3 regions of the Vibrio pelagius genome follow, and region 1 is predicted to be linked to each of the others. Evidence: riboswitches for the same ligand, from Rfam matches in the RefSeq annotation. Region 1 holds a riboswitch; each other region holds the start of a gene.
The links. Region 1 has a riboswitch for thiamine pyrophosphate ahead of thiC (phosphomethylpyrimidine synthase ThiC). Riboswitches for the same ligand answer to the same signal wherever they lie in the genome.

Region 1 (9,996 bases):
CTTGCGCTTAATTCGGTTTTCCATCGAAAAGCCACAGTAGGTACATGCATTGGCACATAAGTTCGACAGGTACAATGGTATGTACAAAGACATGGTATTGCCAAATCGCTTGCGCGTAAGTGAATACGACAACTGTGCCATCTGCTCGAGATAAGGCTCTGCAGCAGGAGAGATAAGAGCCTTAAAGTCCTCTAAATCACGCTTTGGTTTATTCAATGCGCGTTCAACATCACTCGCTGTTTTGGCATAGATCGACATCGAAATATCATCCCAATTGAGCTTGTTAAACTGGTCCACGAAACTCATAGCTAATCCTCGTCGATTTGTTACATCTCATCTAAGAATGAAGTAAGTGGGCTCGAAGCCACTGCGTGAGAGACCTTGCCGGCCAGACCAGACTCATACGCCATTCGACCAGATTCAACGGCTAACTTGAATGCTTTCGCCATAGCAACCGGGTTGCTCGATGCGGCGATCGCCGTGTTTACTAATACGGCATCTGCACCCATTTCCATCGCACGGCCAGCGTGCGAAGGTGCACCGATACCGGCATCAACAACAACAGGAACGTTCGCTTGGTCAATAATAATCTCTAAAAAGTCATGGGAGACGATGCCTTTATTCGAACCGATTGGCGCTCCTAATGGCATTACCGCGGCACAACCCACCTCTTCTAAGCGTTTACACAACACTGGATCAGCATGACAATAAGGTAGAACAATAAACCCTTCACGAACCAACTGCTCTGCAGCTGCGAGTGTTTCGATAGGATCTGGCATTAAGTATTTTGGGTCAGGGTGAATCTCTAACTTCAACCAATTGGTTCCTAGTGCTTCTCGAGCAAGCTGGGCAGCAAACACCGCATCTTTGGCATTTTTGGCGCCTGAAGTGTTTGGTAGTAGACTGACTCCAGCTTCAACCAAGGGTCTTAAGATGTCGTCTTGCTGGTCGTTAACATCTACACGCTTGAGGGCCATAGTTGCAAGTTGAGAACCTGACGCTTGTATCGCTTCAGCCATTAAATGGCTATTGGCGAACTTTCCGGTTCCGGTAAATAGTCTTGATTCAAACTTCTTATCTCCGATATGTAGCATGTCGTTATCCCCCTGCTATTGCTTGAAACAGAGAGATGCTATCTCCCTCACTAAGTAACGTGCTACCCCATTCACCGCGCGGTATCACCGTATTATTGATAGCGAAAACACACCCCATTTCGGGTAACTCAAATTGATGAATAATTTTCTGTAGATCGCTCTGATTAACGATTTGCTGAGGCTGTTCGTTGATGACGATTGTTATCATCTGACCACCTTCAATTGCGCCTTTAAGGCTTGCTTGTTCTAATAATGTCATTGCTCTTAATTCTCTTTATTGCCTGTGACTCAGCACTAACTGCAAACCTGACAGCTACTGTCTTTTGTTATCGCTAGCTTCTGCCATTGCATTTTCAAACCATCAAATAGGTGCAGTTCGTTTGTTTTGACGTGGAACTTGCCAGTAGCAAGTTTTTGAACAGTGGCCAGTGCTTGATAGTTACCCATAGTCCCAACCACAGGACCTACAACACCAGATTCGCTGCACTTCTGTGTCTGTTTTAGTTCATCAAATGGATACAAACATCGATAACAAGCGTCTGATTGTTGTGACTCTTGGTGGTCAAACACTGCAAACTGGCCCTGCCATCCAATAGCGGCAGCAGAGACAAGCGGGGTGTTTTGCTCAAAGCAGGTTTGGTTTATCAACTGCCTTGTCGGCATGTTGTCACTACAATCCAAGACCACATCCGCCAACATAACCTCAAGCGAAAGCTGACTGGGTTCCAAACGCTTATTGATGGTACGTACCTGCACCATAGGATTGAGCTCCGCTAAATGTTTCGCTGTTGCACTGGATTTAGGTATTCCTAGGTCTTGTTCACGGTATATGACTTGCCTTTGTAGGTTACTGCTCTCAACAATATCATCATCCACAATTACAAGCTTGCCGATACCCGCAGCTGCCAAATACAAACAAGCGGCACTGCCTAAACCGCCACAACCGACAACTAAAACATGAGATTGACCAAGCTGTGCCTGTCCATCCTCACCAATTTCCGGTAATGACACCTGACGTTGATAACGCAGGAACTCTCTATCATTCAGCACAGGCAACCCTCGGTTCACTTTGATTGTTGTTAGTGGACATTTCCTGCGTCGAATCCATTAGGTTGGCAAAGAAGTTGATCACCGACTGTGGGTCATTTGATAAAGTAATTGCGCGTACAACCGCAAGGCTCGATACCCCACACTCCCACACTTGGTCAGCATTGCTCTGATCGATGCCACCAATTGCTACTGTTGGAAAACCCAATTGTTGCTTTGTGCTCCCTCCAGAGGCGCCGTATGGAATGGTATCAATAAGCTTCTGATATAGAGCTAAACGAACCAAACCTTGTGGCTTAGAAGGCATCTCTTTAGTCGTCGTTGGAAATATATGACCTAAAGCGATGTAGCTCGGATGAATCTGCACGATTCGTAGCAATTCGTAGTAGCCATGTGTTGATAAACCAAGGTGAACCCCGGCTGAGCTTAACTGAGCAAGGTTTGATTGTTCGATATCCTCTTGGCCAAGGTGAACACCATAAGCACCATGCTTAATTGCCAGTTGCCAATAATCATTGATGAAGACTTGCGCATCGTATTGACGCCCCAATTCGATCGCTTTTTTCACTTGTTGCTCGAGATCTGCTTGTTGTGGGTTCTTAATCCTAAGCTGAATGGTATTAATACCCATAGGTAACAGACGTTCAATCCACGATACATCATCAACAACTGGATACAGACCTAGGCTAGGTTTGGTCAATGTGGCGAAACTCACGCTTTCGCCTTGAGCAGACCAGCCAACTTGAATACCTAAACGGTCATCTTCAAGAACAGGTGTAGGAAAAGCACTAAACTCGAATGCCCATTCACTAACAACATGATTTGTAGAGATTGTACGAGTATCAAGGTCCGATGTTTCACGTGAAACATTCGCTGTTGGAGACATCATCGCGCGTGCTAGAGTTAACGCATCCTCGATAGGAAAATCGAGTATCGATAGAGTTACGAACCAAGCCAAATGTAATTCTGGAGACAATTGCATAGCCAGATGTCGATCAACAGAAAGTGCTCTGACTTCATCGTTGATCGGGTGACGCCAGATATCTAATTGACTTGAATTCTGAGCACACCCCAACTCTCTGTCTGGAATACCAATGAAAATATCGGTTGCTTGTTGGTGGCTACACTCTCTAACACTTAACCTAGAATGATAGTAAAGCGTGTAATCTGAGCTGTTCGCGACTTCGACACCAGAGACGATATCAGTTGAAAGACTAATGGTTTGTTGGTCATGAATGAGCTGTATCGATTGAGTTGGGATCACACCCAACTCAACATTTTCGATACTAAAACCCTGCTCTTTCGCCAACAACAAACATTGCTGAACTAAGCCAGTTAGATCAATCAATGATGACGGAATAAGGATTTTATTCATTAATCGGCGACCTCTGCAGTAGCAGCTGGATGATAGAGCTCAGACCCTGTTTCACGAAACTCTTGCGATTTTTGACGCATACCCTCTAGTGGATCATCCAGCATCTTGATCGATATCGCTTGGTCAGCAGCAACCTGCTCTGTATCTTTGGCGTATTCGCGTACCTCTTGCGAGATCTTCATCGAGCAGAATTTAGGTCCGCACATAGAGCAGAAATGGGCAACCTTGCCTGACTCTTGTGGCAAGGTTTCATCATGGAAAGCGCGCGCCGTTTCAGGATCGAGAGAAAGGTTGAATTGGTCTTCCCAACGGAACTCAAAGCGCGCTTTTGACAACGCGTTATCACGTACTTGAGCACCGGGGTGACCTTTGGCTAGGTCACCAGCATGAGCGGCAAGCTTGTAGGTAATCAGACCGGTTTTAACGTCTTCTTTGTTTGGTAAGCCTAAATGCTCTTTTGGTGTTACATAACAGAGCATGGCACATCCGTACCAACCAATCATGGCCGCTCCGATGCCTGAAGTTATATGGTCATATCCCGGTGCAATATCCGTCGTCAGTGGACCAAGAGTATAAAACGGCGCTTCATGGCAATGTTCAAGCTGCTCGTCCATGTTCTCTTTGATCATATGCATAGGCACATGACCAGGGCCTTCAATAATGACCTGAACATCGTATTCCCAAGCAATTTTAGTTAACTCGCCTAGCGTGCGAAGCTCGGCAAATTGCGCTTCATCATTAGCATCAGCAACAGAGCCTGGACGCAAGCCATCACCTAACGATAGAGCAACATCGTATTTAGCACAGATCTCACAGATCTCTCTGAAGTTTGTGTATAGAAAGCTTTCTTGATGATGAGCCAAGCACCACTTAGCGATAATTGAACCACCTCGCGAGACGATACCGGTTACGCGTTTCGCAGTCATTGGTACATAACGAAGTAGTAAGCCAGCATGAATCGTAAAGTAGTCAACACCCTGCTCAGCCTGTTCAATCAAAGTATCACGCATCACTTCCCAGTTTAGGTTCTCAGCAACACCATTAACCTTTTCTAGAGCTTGATACATAGGAACCGTACCAATCGGCACTGGGCTATTACGCAGTATCCATTCGCGCGTCTCATGAATGTTTCGCCCAGTAGAGAGATCCATCACGGTATCGCCACCCCAACGAGTTGCCCATACTAGCTTCTCAACCTCTTCCTCAATAGAAGATGACACGGAAGAGTTGCCGATGTTTGCATTAACCTTTACCAGGAAGTTTCGACCAATGATCATTGGTTCAGATTCTGGGTGGTTGATATTGGAAGGGATAATTGCGCGACCTTCAGCGACCTCTCTGCGAACAAATTCAGGAGTAATGTCTTTAGGCAGGTTAGCCCCAAAGCTTTGACCTGGATGTTGCTGAGTTAATACTTCATCACGGTACTGAGCTCTTCCCATGTTCTCTCGCAGAGCGATGTATTCCATTTCTGGGGTAATGATTCCTTTACGAGCATAATGCATTTGAGTAACACATTGGCCATCTTTAGCACGTCGAATACGTGGTAGATTACCATAACGAAGCTCATCTAAGGTTTCATCTTCTAGGCGCTCTTTGGTGTAAACCGAGCTCACGTCATCGAGTAGTTCGGTATCGGCTCGCTCTTCAATCCAGCCCTCTCTCAGCTTCGGTAAGCCGTTATAAAGATCGATCTCATGCTCTGGGTCTGTATACACACCCGAAGTGTCATAAACGCGAATAGGCTCATTCGGCTCAAAGATAGGCGCTTCTTTGGTGCCACCTATTAGGCTATCGGCTAAAGAGATTTCGCGCATAGGGACACGAATATCGGCACGAGAGCCTTCAACGTAAACCTTGGTTGAATTTGGGTACGGTTGTACCGAGAGAGTTTCTATAAACTGTTTTGCTTCCAGTCTCGCTTGCTTGCGATTCGACATAGCATTTTTCCTTGCTTCGTTATTCTAGATAATAAATTCGGATAAAAATGCTTGGCGGAAAGATGCGACAAGAGGGGCTGAACATAGGTATACCCAAATTGGGCAAAAGCGGCCTAATGTTTAGCTTAATGATAGGTCTGCTAGAGAGAATTCCAGCAAGGATATCTTCTCTTGTTCCCTTCGCAGGTATTAACCTGATCAGGTTCAACGGATCCCGAATGAACGGTCTCAGCCTTATGGCACTCCGACAAGTGAATTTAGTATATAAAATCGGCTTGGTTAAACCAAGCCGACCTGTGTGATTTTGATACGAATTTAGAGAACTAACTCTTAATTAGCAACTGAAAGCCAATCCAAGCTGCAGAAATACTCAATACCACATTTAGTAGCACATTAAGCCCCATCTTGAAAAAAGCGCCCTGTTGCATCAACAACACGTTATCCATAGAGAAGGTGGAGAATGTCGTTAATGCACCTAGAAAGCCTAACCCAATAATCTGACGCCATGGTTCGGTTGCTACCATCTCATTCTCGAATGCAGCGATCAGTAGGCCCATAATAAATGAACCGACGACATTCACTGTCAGAGTGCCGTACGGAAAGCCACGCCCCAATAGCACCACACACAACTCAGAAATTAAATAACGAGAACATGCACCAAATGCACCACCGATAGCGATAAACCCCAAAATTGAAAACTGACCCATAATTCCCCCACATAAGACTTAAGGATATTCTAGCCTCACTCAATTTTTTTTCGAGAAAATTTGTGAATAAATTCCTTGGACACATTTCAACATCAAAACGTTACAGCTGTCACTTTACTTCAATGTAACCCATTAAACCTGTCTTCATATGTTCAATAACATGACAGTGATACATCCAACGCCCCGGGTTATCAGCAACGAAAGCAGCCTTAGCACTCCCATTCTTACCAAGCAGAACAGTGTCTGTATGGAATGGCTCTTCGACTTTCTTACCATCCAGCTCAAGTACGGTAAAGGTATGGCCATGAATATGGATCGGGTGGTGATACTGAGTCACGTTCTTGAGATCGAAAATGTATGTCTTTCCAAGCTCTAACGTCGCAAGTGGCTCAGGTATATTACCCTTACTCATCCCTTCCCATGCGCGCTTGTTCGTCAGCCAGAATTTAGGCATCGACTTGCCATCTTTTCCTGCCGGACTGATCGCCCCCTCCCACTCAAACAAAAAATCGATTTCAGTAGCATTATCGAGATCTAGATTAGGAACCGGGTTGAGTGGTAAAGAAGGTAATACCTGCTCGGATGGCAAGTTCGAGTCCACGACTTCTAATGAACATAATGAAAATGGAAAACGTCCTTTCATCTGCAAGACATTTATAGTAGTACCTTTAGTCGGAGCCACAAATCCAATATCCACTCGCATGCCCGGACCAACCTTATGTTGCGTCAGTCGATAAGGCGTCTTTACAGGGTTGCCATCAATAGCAATAACCCAAGCCTCCACACCCTCGACCGCAATAGGATAAGTAATAGTGTTGTCGACATTAGCGATTCGCAGACGTGTTGTCGCGTTTTGCTTAATCAGGTATTTCGGCTCATGAACACCATTCACACTACTCCATTCCCCAGGGGTACCCATACGAGCACTCATTCTTGGAATCATCAGATCCTTCCACTGTCCTTGCTTATCAAGATGCCAATGTTTAAGCATCAGGGGTAACTCTTCATCAAAAGCTACGGGCTGAGACTCTTCAACAATGATCAGCCCTACTAACCCCATTCCTAGCTGTTTAACACTATTCATATGTGGGTGATACCAGAAGGTACCCGCATCTGGTGGAGTAAACTCATAAATAAAGGTCTCTCCAGGCATGATTGGAGGCTGACTTAGGAAAGGTACACCATCCATTTCAATCGGGATTCTTAAGCCGTGCCAGTGGATTGTGGTTGGCTCTGCGAGCTTATTGGTGAAGCGGATAACAACCTTCTCACCTTGACGGCAGCGAATGGTAGGTGCTGGTATTTGCCCATCAAAGCCAAGTACTTTAGTCGTGTATCCAGGCACGAGCTCAGCTGTTGCAGGCTCTGCCATTAGGTCGTATACATGTCGCCCTTTTGCATCGACAGATTGAGTAACACTACAAGCAGGTAAGATTGATAACGCTGATATAGCAATAGAAGATTTAATAAACTGACGACGAGAAATATCCATGCTGTTCTACTCTAAAATTAACCTGTGCAAAATGTAACAGATTATTAATAACAATTCTCATTACGAAGTTAATTTTGAGTCTTGCACCCACTACCATCAGTATTCACAAACAGCGCTAAAAAATTGAAGACAAGACCGCACGACCCACTATTCTGAAATGGCGTGATTTACGCCATAGACGAAAAAAGGCTCTGGTCTTTCGACTAGAGCCTTGGATATGACAGGGGTGAAGAGATTCAGCTGGGCTGGCACTCCAGCTCCCAACACGCGCGATTTTGGTAGTGGCAGAATCCGCTGCTCTGTTCTTCCGCCAAAGAAAAAAGCTCCAGTCTTTCGACTAGAGCCATGGATATGGCAGGGGTGAAGAGATTCGGCTGGGCTGGCACTCCAGCTCCCAACACGCGCGCTTTTGGTAGTGGCAGAATCCGCAGCTCTTTTCTTCCGCCAAATAAAAAGGCTCTAGTCTTTCGACTAGAGCCTTGGATATGGCAGGGGTGGAGAGATTCGAACTCCCAACACGCGGATTTGGAATCCGCTGCTCTGCCAATTGGAGCTACACCCCTAAAATTTCAATACTGTAGATTCGAAAAAACCTCACACTAGGCGAGGCTCTCGAATAAGTGGCGGAGTGGACGGGACTCGAACCCGCGACCCCCGGCGTGACAGGCCGGTATTCTAACCAACTGAACTACCACTCCGCAGTGGCTTACTTGCTTTAAGCAAGTGTCCATAATTTAAAGCCTGGCGATGTCCTACTCTCACATGGGGAAGCCCCACACTACCATCGGCGCTATTGCGTTTCACTTCTGAGTTCGGCATGGAATCAGGTGGGTCCACAACGCTATGGTCGCCAAGCAAATTCTTTCTTCTCTGATTTTCTTTCAGAAAAGTAATCTGGAAAGCTGTTTCTTGTTCTCTTCAAACTCATTCAAGCGTTTGTATCTTTGAGTCCATCAAAACCCCTTGGGTGTTGTATGGTTAAGCCTCACGGGCAATTAGTACAGGTTAGCTCAACGCCTCACAGCGCTTACACACCCTGCCTATCAACGTTCTAGTCTTGAACAACCCTTTAGGACGCTTAAAGCGCCAGGGAAGACTCATCTCAGGGCTCGCTTCCCGCTTAGATGCTTTCAGCGGTTATCGATTCCGAACTTAGCTACCGGGCAATGCCATTGGCATGACAACCCGAACACCAGAGGTTCGTCCACTCCGGTCCTCTCGTACTAGGAGCAGCCCCCTTCAATCTTCCAACGCCCACGGCAGATAGGGACCGAACTGTCTCACGACGTTCTAAACCCAGCTCGCGTACCACTTTAAATGGCGAACAGCCATACCCTTGGGACCGACTTCAGCCCCAGGATGTGATGAGCCGACATCGAGGTGCCAAACACCGCCGTCGATATGAACTCTTGGGCGGTATCAGCCTGTTATCCCCGGAGTACCTTTTATCCGTTGAGCGATGGCCCTTCCATTCAGAACCACCGGATCACTATGACCTGCTTTCGCACCTGCTCGAATTGTCATTCTCGCAGTCAAGCGGGCTTATGCCATTGCACTAACCTCACGATGTCCAACCGTGATTAGCCCACCTTCGTGCTCCTCCGTTACTCTTTGGGAGGAGACCGCCCCAGTCAAACTACCCACCAGGCACTGTCCGTAATCCCGATTCAGGGACCAACGTTAGAACATCAACACTACAAGGGTGGTATTTCAAGGACGACTCCACCACATCTAGCGACGCGGTTTCAAAGTCTCCCACCTATCCTACACATGTAGGGTCAATGTTCAGTGCCAAGCTGTAGTAAAGGTTCACGGGGTCTTTCCGTCTAGCCGCGGGTACACTGCATCTTCACAGCGATTTCAATTTCACTGAGTCTCGGGTGGAGACAGCGTGGCCATCATTACGCCATTCGTGCAGGTCGGAACTTACCCGACAAGGAATTTCGCTACCTTAGGACCGTTATAGTTACGGCCGCCGTTTACCGGGGCTTCGATCAAGAGCTTCGACCGAAGTCTAACCCCATCAATTAACCTTCCGGCACCGGGCAGGCGTCACACCGTATACGTCATCTTACGATTTTGCACAGTGCTGTGTTTTTAATAAACAGTTGCAGCCACCTGGTATCTGCGACTCTCGTCAGCTCCATCCGCGAGGGACTTCACCGATAAGAGCGTACCTTCTCCCGAAGTTACGGTACCATTTTGCCTAGTTCCTTCACCCGAGTTCTCTCAAGCGCCTTGGTATTCTCTACCCGACCACCTGTGTCGGTTTGGGGTACGATTCCTTACAATCTGAAGCTTAGAGGCTTTTCCTGGAAGCATGGCATCAATGACTTCACCA
Region 2 (9,996 bases), 310 kb from region 1:
TATTGGTGACGCCTTTAATGACACACCCGATCTAAAAGCGGGTACTGGTGTCGGTATCCGTTGGGCTTCACCCGTCGGACCCGTGAGTCTCGATTTTGCGTGGGGGCTTGATGCTAAACCTGGTGATGAATTCCAAATACACTTCACTTTAGGGCCTGAGTTATGATTAAAGTGATTGGCAGAATTTTCAAATGGACTTCGATTTCAATCGTCTCTATTTTGCTGCTTATATTGACCTTAGTGGGTCTCGCTCTTTTTACCAATCCGGGCTTAAATGTGGCGCTTTGGGGGGCGGAGAAGGCTTTACCACAACTGAAAGTCGAGAGTACTAAAGGGGCGCTTTTTCCCCGTTTTAGCCTTTACAACGTTCAATTTGTCGATGAAAGCCTGCACATCAATACCCAGCTTGAAAAGATTGAGCTGGCGATCAACCCAAGATGTCTATTGGATCCTCAAGTCTGCGTTGAGGATCTGACTTTACAAGGCCTAGATTTTACCTTTACTGAATTGCCGCCAGCGGAAGAAGAGCCACAGCCTACAGCGCCATTAACCTCTATCTCAACGCCATTACCGATCACATTGAATCGAGTCAATTTTGAGGATATCTCTCTAGATATCCTAGGAAACAAGATCGATTGGCAACGTTTTTCCACGGCGATGAATATGAAGGGAGATGTGCTGACCATCTCTCCTACTGTGTTCGATGATCTCACCGTCAAGCTCGCTGAAACTGAGCCTTCTCTTGAAGAAGAAGTAAAATCGGAAACAGTCAAAGAAGCCGAAGCGATAGTGTTACCAGAAGTATGGATTCCGTTGAATGTCGTACTTAAACGCTTTGATTTAAATCGCTTTAAGCTTGAGCAAGAGACGCCAGTCATCGTCAATCACCTAGGGCTCAAAGTGAAAGCGGGTAAGCATACTGTCGATGTACAAACTCTTGAGTTGGATATGCCACAGGCAGAGGCTGACCTAAAGGCAAAAGTACAATTGAAAGGTGGCTACCCTCTTGATCTTGATCTCTCAGCCTTGGTTAAAGAGACCGATGCGGCGGGGCAACAGCTCCAACTATCAGCAAGAGGTAGTGTGGAAGAGCTCACTCTGGATGCCACCTTAACTGAGCTGATTGAAGCGAAGCTATCTGGCGAACTTAAACCTTTAGAGCCGACACTGCCTTTTGACCTAGAATTGAATGATGCTCAGGCGCAATGGCCCTTGAAGGGCAATAGCGATTATCAGGTTGCGATCAAACAATTAAAAACCAACGGCTCACTGGAAGGTTTCCAGCTCAATCTAGATGCGAATGCCAAGGGTAAAGATATCCCAGATATCAGCCTTGATGTTGAAGGTGCAGGTAGCACTGAGCATATTGACTTGCAGCGCCTTGATATTGCGACACTGGGTGGGCATGTCACGGGGGCGGTGAAAGCCAGCTGGAAAGACCTTGTGAATTGGCAAGCGGATATCGGTTTGCAGCATATTCAGCCCGGTTTGCAATGGCCAGAAGCTGAAGGGGATATCAGCGGCGCCCTCGAGACATCGGGTAGCCTAACGGAAGCGGGTGGATGGCAAGTAGAGCTACCAATTGTAGATATTGATGGCATCTTAAGAGAGTACCCACTCAACATCAAAGGCGAGCTGTCGGCATCAGATAAAACAGCCTCTGGTGAGCCGAGCGTTCAAACATCAGGACTGCGTCTATCGCACGGCGTTAACGCCATCAATGTAATAGGTAAGCTTGATAAGCAATGGGATATGAATGTTGCTCTTAACTTCCCTAAATTGTCGAAAAGTGTTCCTGACTTAAGGGGTAAATTGGTTGGTGATATCGCGTTATCTGGGCCAATGAAAGAGCCTAATGTTGATTTAAGTCTGAACATCAATAGCGTTAAATGGAAGGCCGAAGCGACCCTTAATAGCTTAGCTTTGAATGGTTCTGTTACACCACTGCCTGCGCCTCAAGCTGATATCGTGCTTAAAGCGAATGGGATCAGTTATCAAGATCAGAAAGTTGAGAGCGTTGAACTGCGAGTAGACGGTGGTGAGAAAGAACATGAGCTCACTCTCGATGTTGTATCGGACATTGTCTCAACCAGTCTCGCTATCTCAGGTGAACTGATTCAAGAGCCATCAATGGTTTGGAAAGGTGCACTTGAGCGTATGACGCTTTCAACGGAGCAGGGACCATGGCGACTTGAGAAGCCAGTGGCTATCACTGCGGATATTGATAAGCAGTTTGCGGATGTCGCGGCGCACTGCTGGTTGCAAGCAGGCTCAAGTGTTTGTTTAGCTGAAGATATTCGAGCAGGTAAGTCTGGTGCTGCAAAGCTTACGATAACTGACTTCGATTTTGAGCAGGTTAAGCAGTTTATTCCCAATACAACCCAGCTCACAGGTTCAGTTAATGTACTAGCTGAGGCTAAGTGGGATGCGAAACTGGCGCCTCAAGTAAGCGCTCAAGTATCACTGCCGAAAGGACAAGTCGTTCAAGATGTGGGAGAGTCGATTAAATTAGGTTGGGAGAACATTCAAGTGAATGCCAAGCTGAAAGACAATCGACTTGAGGCAGATTGGCTTCTTGATGTCACTGACAATGGTGACCTAACCGGTTCGTTGGTCTTGCCAGACGTTGTAGTAGAAGATAAACAGGTAGACGCCGCGCTGCAGCTCAGTACTTTCCATCTTGATTTTCTAGCACCATTGTTAGGTGAATACAGCTTGTTACAAGCAAACCTATTGAGTGACCTTAAAGTGAAAGGCTCTCTAATGCACCCTCAAGTGTTTGGCTCGTTTACCGTAGATGGTATGCAAATGAAGGGCGATGTGACACCTGTGGATATTACAGATGGCCGCATCGGGCTCGACTTCGATGGTTACAGTGCCAACCTAGATGCAGCGATTGTTACTTCTGATGGTCAATTGGACGTTGAAGGCAACGGGCAATGGCAAGATCTTGAGGCGTGGAGTACTCAGGTACGAGTGTTTGCCGACTCTTTGATGGTGGATGTACCACCGATGGTCAAAGTCAAAGTTGTGCCGGACATGACAATTGATGTTTCGCCAAAGCTTGCGCGTATTACTGGTGATGTTGCACTGCCGTGGGGACGTATTGTTGTTGAAGAGCTTCCTCCAAGTGCCGTTGGCGTATCTTCAGATCAGGTGATTCTTAACAAAGATCTGCAACCTGAGGGTGAAACTCAAGTACCGTTTAATGTCGAAACCAATATTAATATCTCCATCGGTGATGATTTTAAACTGTCTGCATTTGGTCTTGAAGGTGGCCTGGTAGGTAAACTGAATGTTGCTCAAAGAGACCAAGGGCCTTTCATTACAGGTGAAGTCAACATTGTTGATGGTACGTATCGATCATTTGGACAGGATTTGATCATTGAAGAGGGCAAGATCTTAATGAATGGCCCACCAGACCAACCCTATGTTGCGATCAATGCCATTCGAAATCCTGACAATACACAAGATGACGTGACCGCAGGTGTGAGAGTGACAGGGCCAGCAACTGAGCCAAAAATTGATATCTACTCAGAACCGTCGATGCCACAAGCCAATGCTTTGTCATACTTACTTCGTGGGCAAGATATTGATGGTGAAGCGGGCAGCGGTTCGATGACCACAACCTTAATCGGTTTAAGCTTGGCCAAGAGTGGTAAAGTGGTGGGCGAGATAGGTGAGGCTTTTGGTGTCCAAGACCTTCAACTTGACACCGCGGGCTCAGGGGATGACTCACAAGTAACCGTAAGTGGTTATATTCTTCCGGGTCTGCAAGTGAAGTATGGTGTTGGCATTTTCGACTCTTTGGGAGAGTTCACTGTGCGTTACCGTTTGATGCAAGACCTGTATTTAGAGGCAGTTTCTGGCGTTGACAGCGCGGTAGACCTGCTTTATCAATTCGAGTTTGAGTAATGAGTGGATAGGCTGGAACTGACCATGTCACACCTTGTGTTTGTTTATGGGACGCTGAGAAAAGGGCAGCATAACCATCATTTTTTAAAACAGAGTGAGAAGCTAGGCGATTGGGTAACTCCACCTCAATTTGCGCTGTACGATTTGGGCTCATATCCGGGCATGATATTCGGAAAGAAAAAAGTGCTTGGGGAGGTCTATATAGTGAGCGACTATGTTTTGGCTTCGCTCGATCGACTCGAAGATGTACCTACTGAGTATCGTCGTGAACAAATTGAGACTATATTTGGATTAGCGTGGGTTTATTTGTATCAGTATGATTTATCTGAGCAGCGAGAGATTCTTACGGGTGACTGGTGTAAACGAGAATAAGCGTTTGAAGTATGAACTAGGAGTAAAGTTCCGACGTAGTAGTAAGAATCTCAATGAGTCTCTCTAGTAGGAGGAAATTATGAAATATTTAGTGTTGGTGTTTTCTGTTGTACTTTTCGGTTGTGCGCAATCTCCACCATCTACGTCGAATGTTGACGATTGGCAGCTGTTTGGTGAGCAAACTGCGATGAAGGGGTACACGAAAAAAGATCAAGCGACATTGTCAAAGTCGGCAGAGTCAGCAGTTGGTCCTGATCTTTATGCTGCTTATGATAAAGGGTACGAGGCTGGTCGAATTGAATATTGCTCTCAGAATCCAAGATCCTTAGGCCGCAAAGGTGAGCAGTACTTTGGTATCTGTGATGATATCGACAAGTGGTTCCGTATTAAGTTTGAAGGTGGCGCGCAGTCTAAAATTGACCTTCGCTAAATCTTACCAAAGTTTAAATACAACAAAGCCAGTACGCACGAGTACTGGCTTTTTAGTATCTGAGAAAATTAAGCTTTAAGCTTCGTCTCGGTTTAGCTCAAGGAACTCTTCAACTTTGTTTACCATATTCTTTGAGCCAACAAAGAATGGCACACGTTGGTGTAGTTCGGTTGGCTTGATGTCCATAATGCGCTGAACACCATCAGAAGCTACGCCGCCTGCTTGTTCCATGATGAAAGCAATTGGGTTGCACTCATATAGAAGACGCAGTTTACCGTTCGGGTGGCTTTGCGTACTTGGGTACAGATAAATGCCGCCTTTCAGAAGGTTACGGTGGAAATCTGATACCAAAGAACCAATATAACGGGATGTGTATGGGCGGTTGTCACTTGGCTCATTCTCTTGGCAGTACTTGATGTACTTCTTCACACCCGTTGGGAAACGAATGTAGTTGCCTTCATTGATTGAGTAGATTTTACCTTCATCAGGGATCATCATGTTTTCGTGAGAAAGACAGAAAGTGCCCAGCGATGGGTCGTAAGTGAAGCCGTTCACGCCATTACCGGTTGTGTAAACCAGCATGGTTGAAGAGCCATAGATTACGTAGCCCGCTGCAACTTGTTTGTTGCCAGGCTGAAGGAAGTCTTCTTGAGTTGGTGGTGTACCGATAGGCGATACGCGACGGTAGATCGAGAAGATCGTACCTACAGACACGTTTACATCGATATTTGATGAACCATCTAGAGGGTCCATTAGCACTACGTATTTAGCGTTTTTGTTCAACTCTTTGTTGAAAGCTACCGCTTCGTCTTCCTCTTCGCTCGCTACACCACATACTTGGTCACGCGCTTCCAGAGCTGCTTTGAATTTGTCATTTGCGTACAGATCAAGCTTCTGTTGTGCTTCACCTTGTACGTTGTCGGTGCCGACAGCACCTGTAATGTCGACAAGACCCGCTTTATTGATTTCTCGGTTAACGATTTTCGCAGCAAGACGGATCGACGATAAAAGGGATGATAGATCACCACTTGCATGGGGAAAGTCACTTTGTTTCTCAACAATGAACTCACCAAGGGTGCGCATCTCAGACATGTTATTTCCTTAAACTTCTCTGAATAATTGGGGGATTCAAGCGCTATTGGGTTGCCTCTTGAGCGGGCATTATTCATCTAGTCGCTTACCCAGATTTTAAACTTAAGATCTTTTTAATGGTAATGAAGTAAGCGACACAGATCTCACTTAGAATGTCGACTGGATTTGTTTTGCATTGAGGCTCGCTTTTATTGGGCGATTCATGATAAGAAATGCACATAATCTTGATTAATAAAGCAGTCTTTTTGCCCGTTTTTGGAAGCGATATATGCATATTCATATCTTAGGAATTTGCGGCACCTTTATGGGTGGTGCAGCGGTATTAGCCCGTCAATTAGGTCACAAAGTGACAGGTTGTGATGCCAATGTTTACCCACCAATGAGCACACTATTAGAGTCACAAGGCATCGATATTATTGAAGGTTTTGACCCGAGCCAACTGGAGCCAAGACCCGATCTAGTGGTGATTGGCAATGCGATGAGTCGCGGTAATCCTTGTGTTGAATATGTACTAGATAACAACCTGAAATACACCTCGGGTCCACAGTGGTTACAAGAGTTCCTGCTGCATGACCGCTGGGTTCTGGCGGTTTCGGGCACTCATGGAAAAACCACAACAGCCAGTATGCTAGCGTGGATTTTAGAAGATTGTGGTTATGCGCCTGGCTTCTTAGTTGGAGGAGTGTTGGGTAACTTTGGTATCTCTGCTCGACTGGGTGAAAGCATGTTCTTTGTGGTTGAGGCCGATGAGTACGACAGTGCTTTTTTTGATAAGCGTTCTAAGTTTGTTCATTACCACCCGAGAACCTTGGTAATGAACAATCTTGAGTTTGACCATGCGGATATTTTCGACGATTTGGAGGCGATTAAACGTCAATTCCATCACTTGATTCGTACTGTTCCGGGCAATGGGCGAATTTTTGCTCCTCAACAGGATCGTGCTCTTGAGGATGTATTGTCTCGCGGGTGTTGGAGTGAAACGGAATTTGCGGGTGAAGAGGCGGATTGGCGTGCTGAAAAGCGAGTCAAAGATGGCTCGCAGTTCAACGTGTTGTTCCAAGGTGAATGTGTCGGCCAGGTTGAATGGCCGTTGGTGGGGGATCACAACGTCAATAATGCTTTGATGGCGATCGCTGCCGCTAGACATGTCGGCGTGACTCCCGACCTGGCGTGTGAGTCTTTGGCCAAGTTTATCAATACCAAGCGTCGTTTAGAGCTAAAAGGGGAAGTGGCTGGAGTTACGGTATACGACGATTTTGCGCATCACCCAACGGCAATTGAACTCACTCTAGGTGGCCTACGTAATAAGGTAGGCAACAGTAAAATTATCGCCGTATTGGAGCCTCGCTCTGCTACGATGAAGCGAGGCGTGCATAAAGAAACCCTTGCCGATTCGTTGAAGCAAGCGGACCGCACTTTCTTGTTCCAACCAGATAACATCGATTGGTCGGTTCAAGAGGTCGCAGACGCTTGTCATCAGCCCGCTATTGTCAGTGACGATCTAGATTCTTTAGTCACGAGCATTATTGAGCAAGCGCAACCGGGTGACCAAATCTTAGTGATGAGCAATGGTGGTTTTGGTGGTATACATCAGAAATTGCTTGATGGATTGGCGGCCAAAGGTTAAATACACGCGTTCTAATCGATTTAAGAAGTACAAGAGATCATGACCAAACAGAGTAAAGCGATTACCCTCGCATTCACCGGCGCTTCTGGTGCCCCATACGGCTTGCGCTTATTAGAGTGCCTACTTGCCGCTGATTATAAGGTATACCTGTTAATATCGTCGGCTGCGAGAGTAGTGCTAGCGACCGAACATGATCTCAAGCTGCCTTCAGGCCCTGATGCGGCCAAAGCAGTGTTGGTCAAATACCTGAACTGCGATCCTGACCGTTTGGTGGTGTGCGGTAAAGACGATTGGTTCTCTCCTGTTGCTTCAGGCTCTGCCGCGCCTAAGCAGATGGTGGTTTGCCCATGTTCAGCAGGAAGCGTTGCATCGATAGCTCACGGCATGTCTGATAACTTGATTGAACGCGCTGCCGATGTCGTTATGAAAGAGCGCGGTCAGTTGTTGTTAGTGGTTCGAGAGACGCCATTCTCGACGCTACACTTGGAAAATATGCACAAACTCTCGACGATGGGAGTGACCATCATGCCAGCGGCTCCGGGTTTCTATCATCAGCCAAAATCGATCGATGACCTTGTCGATTTCATGGTAGCTCGCATTCTTGACCACCTAGGGATAGAGCAGGGTTTAGTACCAAGATGGGGCTACGATCAGCGTCATTAAGGCGAACTTTGTAGCTTATTGGTTAAAATACAATTACAATTCTGCTTACTCATCGGGGAGCTAACCATTCAAATAATGAATGGTGGCTGAGATCAAGTGTCAACTTGGGACCCGTAAACCTGAACCAGATAATGCTGGCGTAGGAATTGAGTTAGGCAGTACGTTTCCATTGTCCTCCCTCAAGCCTGTGCCGCTCAGACCACGGAGAGCGTCCAGTGAAATTTGCATTAACCACTCTTGCTGTTACTACAGCGGCTTCTTTTTCCGCACTAGCGTCCGATAATACTCTTACGGTATATACTTATGATTCTTTCGCTGCAGACTGGGGCCCGCGTCCTGCTGTAGAGAAAGCATTTGAAGAGAAATGTGGCTGTGATGTGAACTTTGTTGCGCTGGAAGACGGAGTATCAATTCTAAACCGCTTGCGTCTAGAGGGTGGCAATAGCAAAGCCGATGTGGTGCTTGGCCTTGATCAAAACCTAATGGCGGAAGCGAAGAAAACGGGTCTACTTGCCGAGCATAGTGTCGATACCTCTTCGGTAGTGCTACCTAATGGCTGGGATGACAGCACCTTTGTTCCTTATGACTTCGGTTACTTCTCATTTATCTACAACACAGAAAAGCTATCAAACCCACCTAAGAGCTTGAAAGAGTTGGTTGAACAGCGTGACGATCTCAAGGTGATTTACCAAGATCCGCGTACTTCAACGCCAGGCCAAGGTCTGATGCTGTGGATGAAGTCGGTTTATGGCGACGATGCAACTCAAGCGTGGAAACAGCTTTCCAAGAAAACCGTTACTGTGACTAAAGGCTGGTCTGAAGCTTACTCTATGTTCCTTGAGGGTGAGTCAGATATGGTGCTCTCATACACGACTTCTCCGGCTTACCACATCATCGCTGAGAGTGACACGAAATATGCGTCTGCTGATTTTGCGGAAGGTCATTACACGCAAGTTGAAGTGGCTGCAAAAGTGAAAGGCAGCGATAATGAGAAGCTAGCTGATGAGTTCATGGCGTTCATTCTGAGTGACGAATTCCAATCGGCGATGCCAACGGGCAACTGGATGTACCCAGTGACGGATGTCGAGCTACCAAAAGGGTTTGAACAGCTGACGATGCCTAATAAATCCCTAAGCTTCACTTCTGAAGAAGTGGCTGAGAAGCGCAAGCCGTGGATTCGTGAGTGGCAAAACGCCCTGACTTTTTAATTAAGAGCCCGATGTTGGGCATTGAGCCTCTATTCCCATTAGAGGCTCAACATCGAGATAATCACTCTTTATGTTAAAGAATACACCTAAGGTGGGTATTTGGGTCGCGTTGACCATTACCGCCTTTGTGGTTTCATCAGTAGGGGCATTGCTAAGCAATGCCCCTTCTCTTGATATCAGCCAAGTATGGTCTGATCCATATTACTGGCACGTTACCAAATTCAGTTTTTATCAAGCAACGCTATCCATGTTATTGAGCGTTGTATTTGCGGTTCCTGTGGCACATGCCTTATCTCGCCGCCAATTCCCAGGTCGTTCCCTACTGCTAAGGCTGTTTGCTTCCACTTTGGTTCTGCCAGTATTGGTCGGCGTATTTGGTATTTTGGCCATCTATGGTAATAGTGGTTGGCTGGCGAAACTGCTTCAAGCTATTGATATGGACTTGCCATTTTCTATCTATGGGTTGAATGGCATTTTGCTTGCGCATGTCTTTTTCAATCTGCCTTATGCAAGTCGATTGTTGTTACAAGCTTTAGATACGGTTCCGGTTGAGCAACACAAGTTATGTGCACACCTTGGAATGAGTCACTGGGATAAATTTAAGTGGGTTGAATGGCCGCGCCTTAAGCAGCAGCTGCCGCATGTGTGTGGTTTAGTCTTTATGCTCTGCTTTACCAGTTTTGCAACTG
Region 3 (9,996 bases), on a different replicon from region 1:
GCGGGGATAGTGATTGCTTTCTATTTGATCGTTGCGCCACGCGTCTTCTGTGGTTGGGTTTGCCCAATGAATATTGTGACTGACGCTGCTGCTTGGCTTCGCAGAAAAATGGGCTTGAAAGCGAGTTATCGTTGGTCACCGCAAATCCGTTACTGGTTAATCGGTGTGTTGCTGGTGGGCAGCGCAGTCACTGGCACGGTTTTATGGGCGTGGCTTGATCCAGTGGCGACCCTGCATCGAGGCTTAGTGTTTGGCATGGGGGCAGGATGGATTCTCATAGTCTTAGTGTTTGTCGTCGATTTGCTGCTCGTTGAACACGGGTGGTGTGGCCATTTATGCCCATTGGGTGCTATGTACGGTGTGATTGGTCGTAAGAGTGTGATTCGCGTAAAAGCAGTTCGTCGCGAAGACTGCGATAAATGTATGGACTGTTTTTATGTATGTCCCGAGCCAGAGATACTTCGCCAGCCCTTGAAAGAAGGGGATAGAAGAATAATGTCGCAAAACTGCATCAGTTGCGGTCGCTGTGTAGATGTCTGTGCAGAAAAAGTCTTTGAGTTTAAAAGCCGGTTGGATGACAAGTAACATAGCTCGTTGAAATGGTATTGAACACTCTAAACCACTTGCACTCGACAAGTGGTTTTTTATTCAAATCGATAAAATCCCTTCCCGTCCAATGGCTGATATTCCCAATTAAAAATTTGAGTGGTAACTCGAAAACATAAAATTTATTCAGAATCCAAACGTTTATTTACTACTGTTCTCAAAAATGAAACACATTCATATTTTAAATGGTTGAACAAATGTAACAAGAAATTTATAAAGTAGTAACGTTTGGCCGGGTGGTCTTTAAAGAAGCGAAGAATATAAATAATAGATGCTTCTGTCGGTATTGCTGCTTTGGAATTGCTTGATGAAAATAAAACATAAACTTTTTGGCCTGACTGGCCTAGCGATCAGTGCGCTTATCGTTATCGTATTGATCACTGAAATCAGTAACTTAAAACTGATAAAACTAGAAAAAACCTTGATTGAGGTGAAAGATTTAGAGCTTTCACTGCAAGAGATGAAAAGGATAGAGCTTCAGTTTTTGAATTCGTCTGATACCCGCTTCTCTGCTCTGTTTTCAACGGAGTACGATCGTTTCAATGCGCTTTCACAGTCTTTACTTGCTCACCTTGTTGAACTTGAGGTTGTTGTGGATGATATGCCAAAGCTGCTGAAAGAAATAACGCAATACCAACAAGGGTTTGAGTCGTTAGTGCCGATTTATGGAGTGGACGAAACCAAAGCCTTAACCATCATCGCTCGGTCTGATTACCTCTACAATGATATCTACCGTATTTTCGAAAGTGTCGAGAGGCAGTTTGAGCAAGAGATTGAGTCTGCACAGTCTTCGATTAACCAGTTTATTTTGATTTCGCTCTCTTTCGTCATTATTACACTTGTTCTGTTGTCTTACGGCTTGATCAACAGCATTCAACGCAGTATCTCTAATTTAAATCTCATTACTAGCCAAGTGGCACGCGATCATGATTTAACGTTGCGAGCAACAGAATCTAACGATGAAATCGGTGATATTGCTAAGGGTACTAATACGCTGATTGTGAGTATTGAGAGTCTGATTACTCAGGTACAAAGCAGTGTCGAGAACCTAGGAGCGGTATCGGTGCAGCTTAGATCTAACAGTCATCAAACAGAACTTTCGTTACAACAACAACAGCTTGAAACTGACAGCGTTGCAACCGCCATCACTGAGATGGGGGAAACCATCAAGGAAGTTGCAGCTACGACAGAGCATGCAGCGAGCAATACACAAAAAGGGTTCATGGTAGCGCAGCAGGGCTTAGTTGAAATTGAATCGACCAAGCAGACGGTGACAGAGCTGTCTAATGAGTTAGAGTCGGCAGAGAGTGAGATTGAACATCTGTCAGAGCTCTCTTCTCAAATCAGCTCTGTAATAGGCGTAATCCATGAGATTGCGGAGCAAACCAATCTACTGGCATTGAATGCTGCGATTGAAGCGGCACGTGCCGGTGAGCAAGGCCGCGGCTTTGCGGTTGTTGCAGATGAAGTAAGAACTCTAGCGAGTCGGACCCAAACGTCAACAGAAGAGATCTCGAGCATCATCACTTCAGTGCAGAGCCAAACTCAAGCGGTTGTGTCGACTATGAAAGGTTGTCGTACTAAAGGGACGTTGAGCGTAGAATCCTCGCAAGTGGCATACCAACAAATTGAAGCTGTGATGGACGAGATGCAGAAAATCTTGGACAGCAGCACACAGATTGCAGCAGCGGTGGAAGAGCAGAGTATGGTGTGTAATGAAGTCGCGCAGAATATTGTGGTAATTCGAGATACGACAACTACTAATGTTGAAGGCGTGTCTGACAATACGCGCTCGACGGAGGTTGTGAATCAACAAACCACAGACCTACGAGGCGCGATTGAGGTCTTCAAGGTTCATTAATAACATCAGCCTCTATTGAGTAAGGGTGAGTCTAGTTAGAAATCGATCAAAACTAAGAGCCTTAGTTATTAGCGCAATGTACCTGTTTAACGCCCAAAGCGAAATTCGTTTTGGGCGTTTGTATATCTTATTATGCGATTAGCGAATAGAACGAACACTGGTCGTCATTAACCAAAATGCGGTTAGTAGCTGTGTAACAAAACACCCCACGAACAGCCACTGAGTACCAATCAGTGATGTTAAGTAGCCAGAACTAGCAAGGCCAAATGGCATTAGGAGTTTGAATAGCGAGCCTGTTAACCCGTTTACTCGACCGAGAACGCTGACATCAAAGGCTTCTTGGCGGTAACTCCAGATACAGATGCTGCTATATAGACCCACAGCGGACACCCAAAAGAACCCAGCAATAAGCGCTGTTTGATTATCCATTATAAGTGGAATAACAAACCCGATGGATTCGAGTGCGATAGAGATAATGAGAAGCCATCCCAGCCCCCATTTCTTGCGTAATTTGTCGGCGCTGAATGCACCAATAAGACCACCAATGCCAGAAGCGACGATCAGATAACTGACTCCCACTGCATTTAACCCTAAATCTGCTTTGGCATAGTAGATTGCCTGAATCCAGAATACGGCACCTGTTGTGTTGATGATCATGACTGCAAGAGTAATTAACCACATGTTCTGCTCATTGCGTAGTGCTTGCCATCCCTCTTTTATGGCATTGAAAGTGCTTTGTTTGTCTCTGTTGATGGGTGTTTTTACGTCGAGCCTTTTGAGCTGCCAAAAAGCCAGTAGCATTAAAAGCGCAACACCGATAAAGACGTTGTGAATCGTCGCCAGTAACATGATGGCTCCAGAGAGCACAGGTCCAACGGTTTCCATAAAACTGCCCAAGGAGCTCATTCGAGCTGTGGCCACATTTTGAGTTTCATGAGAAAGCGCGCTTTTCTGAATCGACATACGCGCATTGTGGTAGCCGTAGTTAAACGCCATCATCAAGAAAGCACATGGAAACAGAACCCATAATGGCTCAGCTAGGAACTCAACCGCCAGGAACGAGATAAACACCGTCATAGCCTGACCAAGTAACATGGTCAGCGACCACTGCTTTTTATCACTGCGGTCAACCCACACGCCAATAAATAGAGCCAGCAATAGATTGGGCAGAAACTCAACGGCTCTCATCCAACCCATCCACTCGGAGGATTGGGTCAATTCATACACTAACAACGGTAATGCAAGTGTGTAGATTTGGCTCGCAAAGCTCACAAACAGAGCACTGCTAAACAACGTAACGAAGGTTCTATTCTTCCAGATGGAGCCATGAGACTCAGCTAACGTATTCATCTAAATATCCTTTTTATTTTTGGTAACACGGTTATTATTTGAAAATAAAAGATGAAGAAAAATAGAAATATAATTTTAGGATTTCACCTTTATGCGTTATTGGTTAGCTTTGGTATTTTTGCGAGATTTTGGATTCGAGATAGGTCGATGGACACCGATTTCATTGGATGACATTACGAAAGCGTTGAATTGCACGCGTCGTAACGCTCAGTTGGTTATCAAAAGGCTGGTGGAAGAGTCGATCATTGATTGGAAGTCGGGTGTTGGCAGAGGTAATTTGCCTCAGCTTCTGCTTAAAGAGTCGGTAAACACCACACTAATCGAACAAGCTAAGTTCTGGATGAACGAGGGAAAAGCCGATCAAGCGTTGAACCTAATCAGAAACAAAGATCGAGATCAGTTTATTGCCGAGTTCGTTAGTCAATATCAACAGCAAGATAGCGAGCAAGACATCCTCCAAATCCCTTTTTATCGAGCGACGCACAGCTTGATCCCCTATGAAATATCCAGGCGTACTGAACAGCACATCGCTGATTACCTCTATGCGAACCTGTTACGTTTCAACAGAGATACAGGCCAGTTGGAAGGCGATTTAGCGCAAACTTGGGTGCATACAGGCGATATGCTAGAGGTTCGACTGCGTAAGTCACTTAAGTTCTGGGATGGCTCAGCACTGACTGCATTTGATGTGAAGGCAGCCTATGAATCGATCATCTCGTCAAACTCGGTGAGCCGAGGTCTGTTCTTACTCATTGATGAGTTTTCTGTGGTCGACGAGTACACCTTACGAATTCGCTCCAAACGTTTGTCTCATTATCTGCCAAGGCTGATGGCGCATGGTGCGCTATCGGTTTCCAAATTGAACAGCTACGGTACGATAGTCGGAAGTGGAGCGTTTCGATTGGTAGAGCAAACCGATTACCGAACGCTACTTACTGCGTCTCCTCATTATCACGGCTATCGACCTTGGCTAGATGGCGTAGAAATCTGGAACATGGGCTTATCTGCAAATGACTTTCAAATGCATTGCGATATTGTGCATGGCAGCTCTGCCCCGGATATTGCTGATGAATTCACACAGGTACAACAGTGGGAAGAGGGCTGTATCTACGCTTGTTTAAACAGTGCAAACAACGCATGGATGAAGTTGGCAAATCATCGTCGATACATCCAACAGTTGCTGCAATCCTTGCCGATGAATGGTGTGAGAGACACTATGATTTATCGACGAGCCTCAGGAATGACAAGCCTTGAACCCTTAAAACTTGGTAAAGCAGTGGACTTGTCTTTCGCGAATCAGGTACCGCTGGAGGTGTTAACTTATCAGCTGCCTGGGCATATTGAAGCGGCTGAAAACATCACTGATTTGCTATGTCAGCATGGCTTAAACTCAAACCTTACCGTGCTGCCATACCCTGAATTTGACCAAGTAGAACGACAATCGAGTGCGGATATTATTGTTTCTGGTGAGGTGTTTGGTGAACATAAAGAGAGTTCCTGGCTCGGATGGTTGTTGTGCACTAACACCGTGACGGCGACTCTGAATAAGCAATCAAAGACTTGGTTCGAACAGCAAGTCTTTGATAATTTGGCTCAATCTGATGAAAGTAAGCGTGTACAAGGTTATCAGCGAATTGAGCGCGAATTGATTCGAAAAGCGATCTATATTCCTCTTTTTCAATGCGCGCAAGATATGAGAATCTCTCATAAAGTGAATGCGATGGATCTTCTTACTAATGGCTGGATCGACTTCAATCAGGTTGTCTTTGAAGGCCGCTAAAGGAGAACAAATCTAGAATAGATAAAGTCGTTTGCCGTTATTGGCGAGGTAGAAACCGAATTGAGGCGCGCAACGACGAGCTCGAAGTGTTGATTAAAGATAAGAGATAAAAAGTGAACAACGCAAAATACCTGACGAATTTGCGCACAAAAACGATTTCGTTCACGCTTTAGTAAATAATAATCTGCAAAATGATTACCTCACTCTCAAGAGTGCTGTTAGTATGGATGCAAATAGTCGGGGGGCAATTACACCATGTTGTATTTGCTGAGATCGAATTTCGAGACCCGTTGAACCTGATTCAGTTAGTACTGGCGTAGGGAACTATTGATACTAAAACCTATGCGGTACCGACTTTCATTCCATCGATCCTTCGATCTCTGGTGCCTGCCATCTCGGTTTTAGTTCAGTTCTCCTGCGTCTTTTAGATGGTAGGAGCGACCATGACACAGCATTCCAGCACCCAAATCGACATTCAGTCCATTTCTTCAAGCACTCCAATTGTGTTAACCATTGCGGGTTCAGACAGTGGCGGCGGCGCGGGTATTCAAGCCGATATCAAAGCCATGTCTGCGACCGGTAGTTTTGCATGTTCAGTGATCACTGCAATCACGTCGCAAAATACACAAGGCGTTTCCGCCATCTTTCCGATTCCATTAGATCATGTTGCAAGCCAGCTTGATGCAGTATTCAGTGACCTGAACGTCGTTGCGGTCAAAGTCGGCATGTTGGCAGATTCAAACATCATCAAGGTTGTAGCGGATAAGATTAAGCAGTATCAACCCAAACATCTGGTTATTGACCCAGTAATGGTTGCGACCAGTGGCGACTTGTTGCTTGAGCAGTCAGCCATCAGTACCTTGAAAGAAACGCTTATTCCACTTGCCGACATCATTACACCTAACTTGCCGGAAGGCGCTGCATTGACTGGGAAACCTGTTCCTGAAAGCGAAGCCGACATGCAAGATATGGTTGAAGAACTTCGCGCGTTGGGTGCGAAAGCAGTGCTGTTGAAAGGTGGCCACTTAGAGCAAGACGAAAACAGCAATGACCTAATGATTTTGCCAACAAGCACTGCTCTCATCAGCGCAAAACGCTTCCCAACCAAGAACACTCACGGAACGGGATGCACGCTTTCTTCGGCTATTGCCTCTTACCTTGCGCAAGGGAATGAGCTGACTCAATCCGTTGAGCTTGGTAAGCGCTATATCTCGGAAGCGATTGCCCACGCAGATCAATTAAATGTCGGTCAAGGGCACGGACCTGTGAATCACTTCTACGCAGGTCATGCTGATGTCCGCTAAATCCCTTGGCGTTGAAATCACCAGTGCCAGCATTCGTTATCTCGATAACCAACAGCCGACGTTACAAGGCCTGAGCTTATCGATTCCTGCATCTCAATGGACCGTGTTATTGGGCAGAAGTGGCTGCGGGAAAACGACCATTTTACGTTATCTCGCTGGTCTATTGGGTGAGAGCATCGAGTGGCAAGGTGTCGTGAAGACGAGTGATGGTCAATCGCTAGAGGGCAAGGTTGCTTACATGGCACAGCAAGATCTGCTGCTGCCTTGGTTATCGGTGATTGATAACGTATGTCTAAGCCATCGCTTTACTGGGAAAGACACCCAAAGCTTGGAAAGTACTTTAAGCGATGCAGACAACCACGCAAGAGCTTTGTCTTTGCTGAAATCGGTTGGGCTTGCTGATTATGCTCACGCTATGCCACAACAACTGTCTGGTGGCATGCGTCAACGTGTTGCGTTAGCGCGAACGCTTATGCAAGACAAACCTATCGTATTGATGGATGAGCCTTTCTCCGCGTTAGATGCGGTAACAAGGCACAAACTGCAAACCTTAGCGGCTCACTTGCTACAAGATAAAACCGTGGTCTTGATTACTCATGATCCACAAGAAGCGGTGCGCTTGGCACACAACCTTTACGTGTTGCAAGGCTCACCCGCATCTGCTCAATCACTGCAAGTTCCGACAACATTGCCTCCAAGAACCCTAGATGGTCAGTGCGCGAGCATTCAGCAGAAAATATTAGAGCAGTTGGAGCAAGACTATGCATAGTTCCCAAGCGCTAGCCAAGCCTCAATCGGCATCGAACTATAAGAATCACTCTATGAGCCCGTTACTGCGTGTCGTGATAAGTACTGTAATTATTCTGGGTCTGTGGCAGTTGGTGGTTGTGGTGTTTGAAATGCCGAGCTTTATTTTGCCAGCTCCGATGGAAGTGTTTAACAAGCTGATTGAACGCTATGACGTGTTGTTCAAGCACACATGGGTTACCGCCCAAGAGATCCTACTGGGGTTGCTACTTGGCTTATCGATGGGTTTGTTCTTCGCACTTCAAATGTTGCTATTCGAACCGCTTAAACGTTGGTTGCTGCCTATTCTGATCGCAAGTCAGGCTGTTCCTGTCTTTGCAATTGCGCCAGTCCTGATGCTGTGGCTTGGCTACGGTATCGCTTCGAAGGTTGTGATGGCGGCGATCATTATTTTCTTCCCAGTGACTACGTGCTGCTACGACGGTTTACGCAATACCCCGCGTGGCTATCTCGATCTGGCTCAAACCATGGGCGCCACCAAATGGCAAAGGTTACGTCATATCCAGCTGCCAGCGGCACTGCCGACTTTGGCATCAGGTGTACGTGTGGCTGTAGTGATTGCACCAATTGGTGCGGTTGTCGGTGAATGGGTGGGTTCAAGTGAAGGGCTTGGCTACCTGATGCTACAAGCTAACGCACGAATGATTATTGATGAGATGTTTGCTGCGCTATTTATCTTAGCTGTGCTCTCTATCTCACTCTACTTTGTTACAGACAAATTACTCAAAAAGGCGATCCCTTGGGAAAGCCGCAACTAAACAAAATCTATAAAAATAGAAAGTTCAAAAGGAAAGGTTAACCGTGAAAAATAGTAAATTTATGAGCGCTGCTGCTCTAATGGCTTCGTTGGTTTCAGGCCATGTCATGGCAGACGAAACTAAAGTAACGCTAATGCTAGATTGGTTTGTAAACCCGAACCATGGGCCTATCGTGATTGCTCATGAACGTGGTTACTTTGAAGAGCAGGGCTTAGAAGTTGAAATTCAAGAACCAGCAGACCCAAGCACCCCAGCCAAACTGGTTGCCGCAGGGCGCGTTGATCTTGCCGTTACATACCAGCCGAGCCTAACGATGGATGTGGCAGCAGGTCTTCCATTAGTGCGAGCCTCTACGCTTATCGCAACACCACTGAACACGCTAATGGTTCTGGACAATGGCAAGAATGATTCACTGGCCGATCTTAAAGGTAAGAAGATTGGTATTGCCATTGCGGGTAACGAAGAAGCGACGATCGGCACTATGCTAGCGCAGGAAAACGTTGCGTTTACCGACGTTCAAACCATCAATGTGGGTTGGGCACTCTCTTCTTCTCTGGCATCAGGCAAAGTCGACGCGATTTGGGGCGGCCTGCGTAACTTTGAAACAAACCAACTGGCTCTGGAAGGCTACAAAGCAAAAGCCTTCTTCCCAGAAGAGCACGGTGTACCTGCTTACGATGAGCTGATCTTTGTTGCGAATGCTAACAAACGTGATGAAGCGGCGATCAAAGCGTTCAACAAAGCGCTAGAGCAGGCGACGACCTACATCGTGAACCACCCAACCGAGTCTTGGAAACAGTTTGTTGCTTACTCGCCAGATACTCTTAACAACGAGCTGAACCAGCGCGCATGGAACGACACTCTAACGCGTTTTGCACTTCGCCCATCGGCCGTCGATCTTAAGCGTTACGATGATTACGCACAGTTTATGTACGACAAAGGCATCATCAAATCACTGCCAAAAGCGGCTGACTACGTACCGACGTTTGAATAAGGAGCGTCATGAAATATCAAGATTTAATCACAGCTTGTCAGCAAGATTGGCAGGACTATACCGAACATGAGTTTGTGCAAGCGCTGGCGCAAGGCACACTGCCTCAGTCGTGTTTTCTTCACTACTTGAAGCAAGATTTTCTATTCCTAAAACAGTATGCCCGTGCTTATGCGTTAGCGATTTATAAAGCCAATACGCTGGCGGATATGCGTCGTGCATTGCCAAGTGTACATGCACTGTTGGATTCTGAAATTGGTCATCACGTGACTTACTGTGAGCTGTGGGGGTTGACTGAATCGGATCTAGAAAATGAACCGGAAGACTTTGGTACTGTGGCGTATACACGCTATGTACTGGATGCCGGTATGACGGGTGATTTGGTTGATCTCTACGCGGCACTGGCACCATGCTCTATCGGTTACGCTGTGATTGGCAAAGCACTACTGGAAGATCCGAACACAGTCTTGGAAGGTAACCCATACCGAAGCTGGATTGAGCTTTATGGCGGTGAAGAGTTCCAAAGTGGCGTAGCGGCA

Region 2: another riboswitch for thiamine pyrophosphate. It lies ahead of thiB (thiamine ABC transporter substrate binding subunit); the one in region 1 lies ahead of thiC (phosphomethylpyrimidine synthase ThiC).
Region 3: another riboswitch for thiamine pyrophosphate. It lies ahead of thiD (bifunctional hydroxymethylpyrimidine kinase/phosphomethylpyrimidine kinase); the one in region 1 lies ahead of thiC (phosphomethylpyrimidine synthase ThiC).

What each region holds. Positions count from the first base shown of each region.
Region 1 covers NZ_AP025503.1:3,113,105-3,123,100, forward strand. The annotation lists gene thiH (2-iminoacetate synthase ThiH) at 1-306, opposite strand, end outside; gene vsple_RS13900 (thiazole synthase) at 327-1,094, opposite strand; gene thiS (sulfur carrier protein ThiS) at 1,099-1,353, opposite strand; gene vsple_RS13910 (HesA/MoeB/ThiF family protein) at 1,389-2,144, opposite strand; gene vsple_RS13915 (thiamine phosphate synthase) at 2,134-3,516, opposite strand; gene thiC (phosphomethylpyrimidine synthase ThiC) at 3,516-5,456, opposite strand; TPP riboswitch at 5,615-5,713, opposite strand; gene crcB (fluoride efflux transporter CrcB) at 5,780-6,163, opposite strand; gene vsple_RS13930 (multicopper oxidase family protein) at 6,273-7,655, opposite strand; tRNA gene vsple_RS13935 (tRNA-Trp) at 8,142-8,218, opposite strand; tRNA gene vsple_RS13940 (tRNA-Asp) at 8,277-8,353, opposite strand; rRNA gene rrf (5S ribosomal RNA) at 8,395-8,510, opposite strand; rRNA gene vsple_RS13950 (23S ribosomal RNA) at 8,630-9,996, opposite strand, start outside.
Region 2 covers NZ_AP025503.1:2,806,677-2,816,672, reverse strand. The annotation lists gene tamA (autotransporter assembly complex protein TamA) at 1-166, shown strand, start outside; gene tamB (autotransporter assembly complex protein TamB) at 163-3,915, shown strand; gene vsple_RS12425 (gamma-glutamylcyclotransferase family protein) at 3,940-4,287, shown strand; gene vsple_RS12420 (DUF2799 domain-containing protein) at 4,367-4,717, shown strand; gene fbp (class 1 fructose-bisphosphatase) at 4,793-5,809, opposite strand; gene mpl (UDP-N-acetylmuramate:L-alanyl-gamma-D-glutamyl-meso-diaminopimelate ligase) at 6,078-7,436, shown strand; gene vsple_RS12405 (flavin prenyltransferase UbiX) at 7,476-8,099, shown strand; TPP riboswitch at 8,143-8,262, shown strand; gene thiB (thiamine ABC transporter substrate binding subunit) at 8,315-9,307, shown strand; gene thiP (thiamine/thiamine pyrophosphate ABC transporter permease ThiP) at 9,378-9,996, shown strand, end outside.
Region 3 covers NZ_AP025504.1:1,286,912-1,296,907, forward strand. The annotation lists gene napH (quinol dehydrogenase ferredoxin subunit NapH) at 1-585, shown strand, start outside; gene vsple_RS19795 (methyl-accepting chemotaxis protein) at 914-2,467, shown strand; gene vsple_RS19800 (MFS transporter) at 2,606-3,817, opposite strand; gene vsple_RS19805 (ABC transporter substrate-binding protein) at 3,909-5,597, shown strand; TPP riboswitch at 5,826-5,937, shown strand; gene thiD (bifunctional hydroxymethylpyrimidine kinase/phosphomethylpyrimidine kinase) at 6,041-6,901, shown strand; gene vsple_RS19815 (ABC transporter ATP-binding protein) at 6,891-7,670, shown strand; gene vsple_RS19820 (ABC transporter permease) at 7,723-8,466, shown strand; gene vsple_RS19825 (ABC transporter substrate-binding protein) at 8,528-9,460, shown strand; gene tenA (thiaminase II) at 9,469-9,996, shown strand, end outside.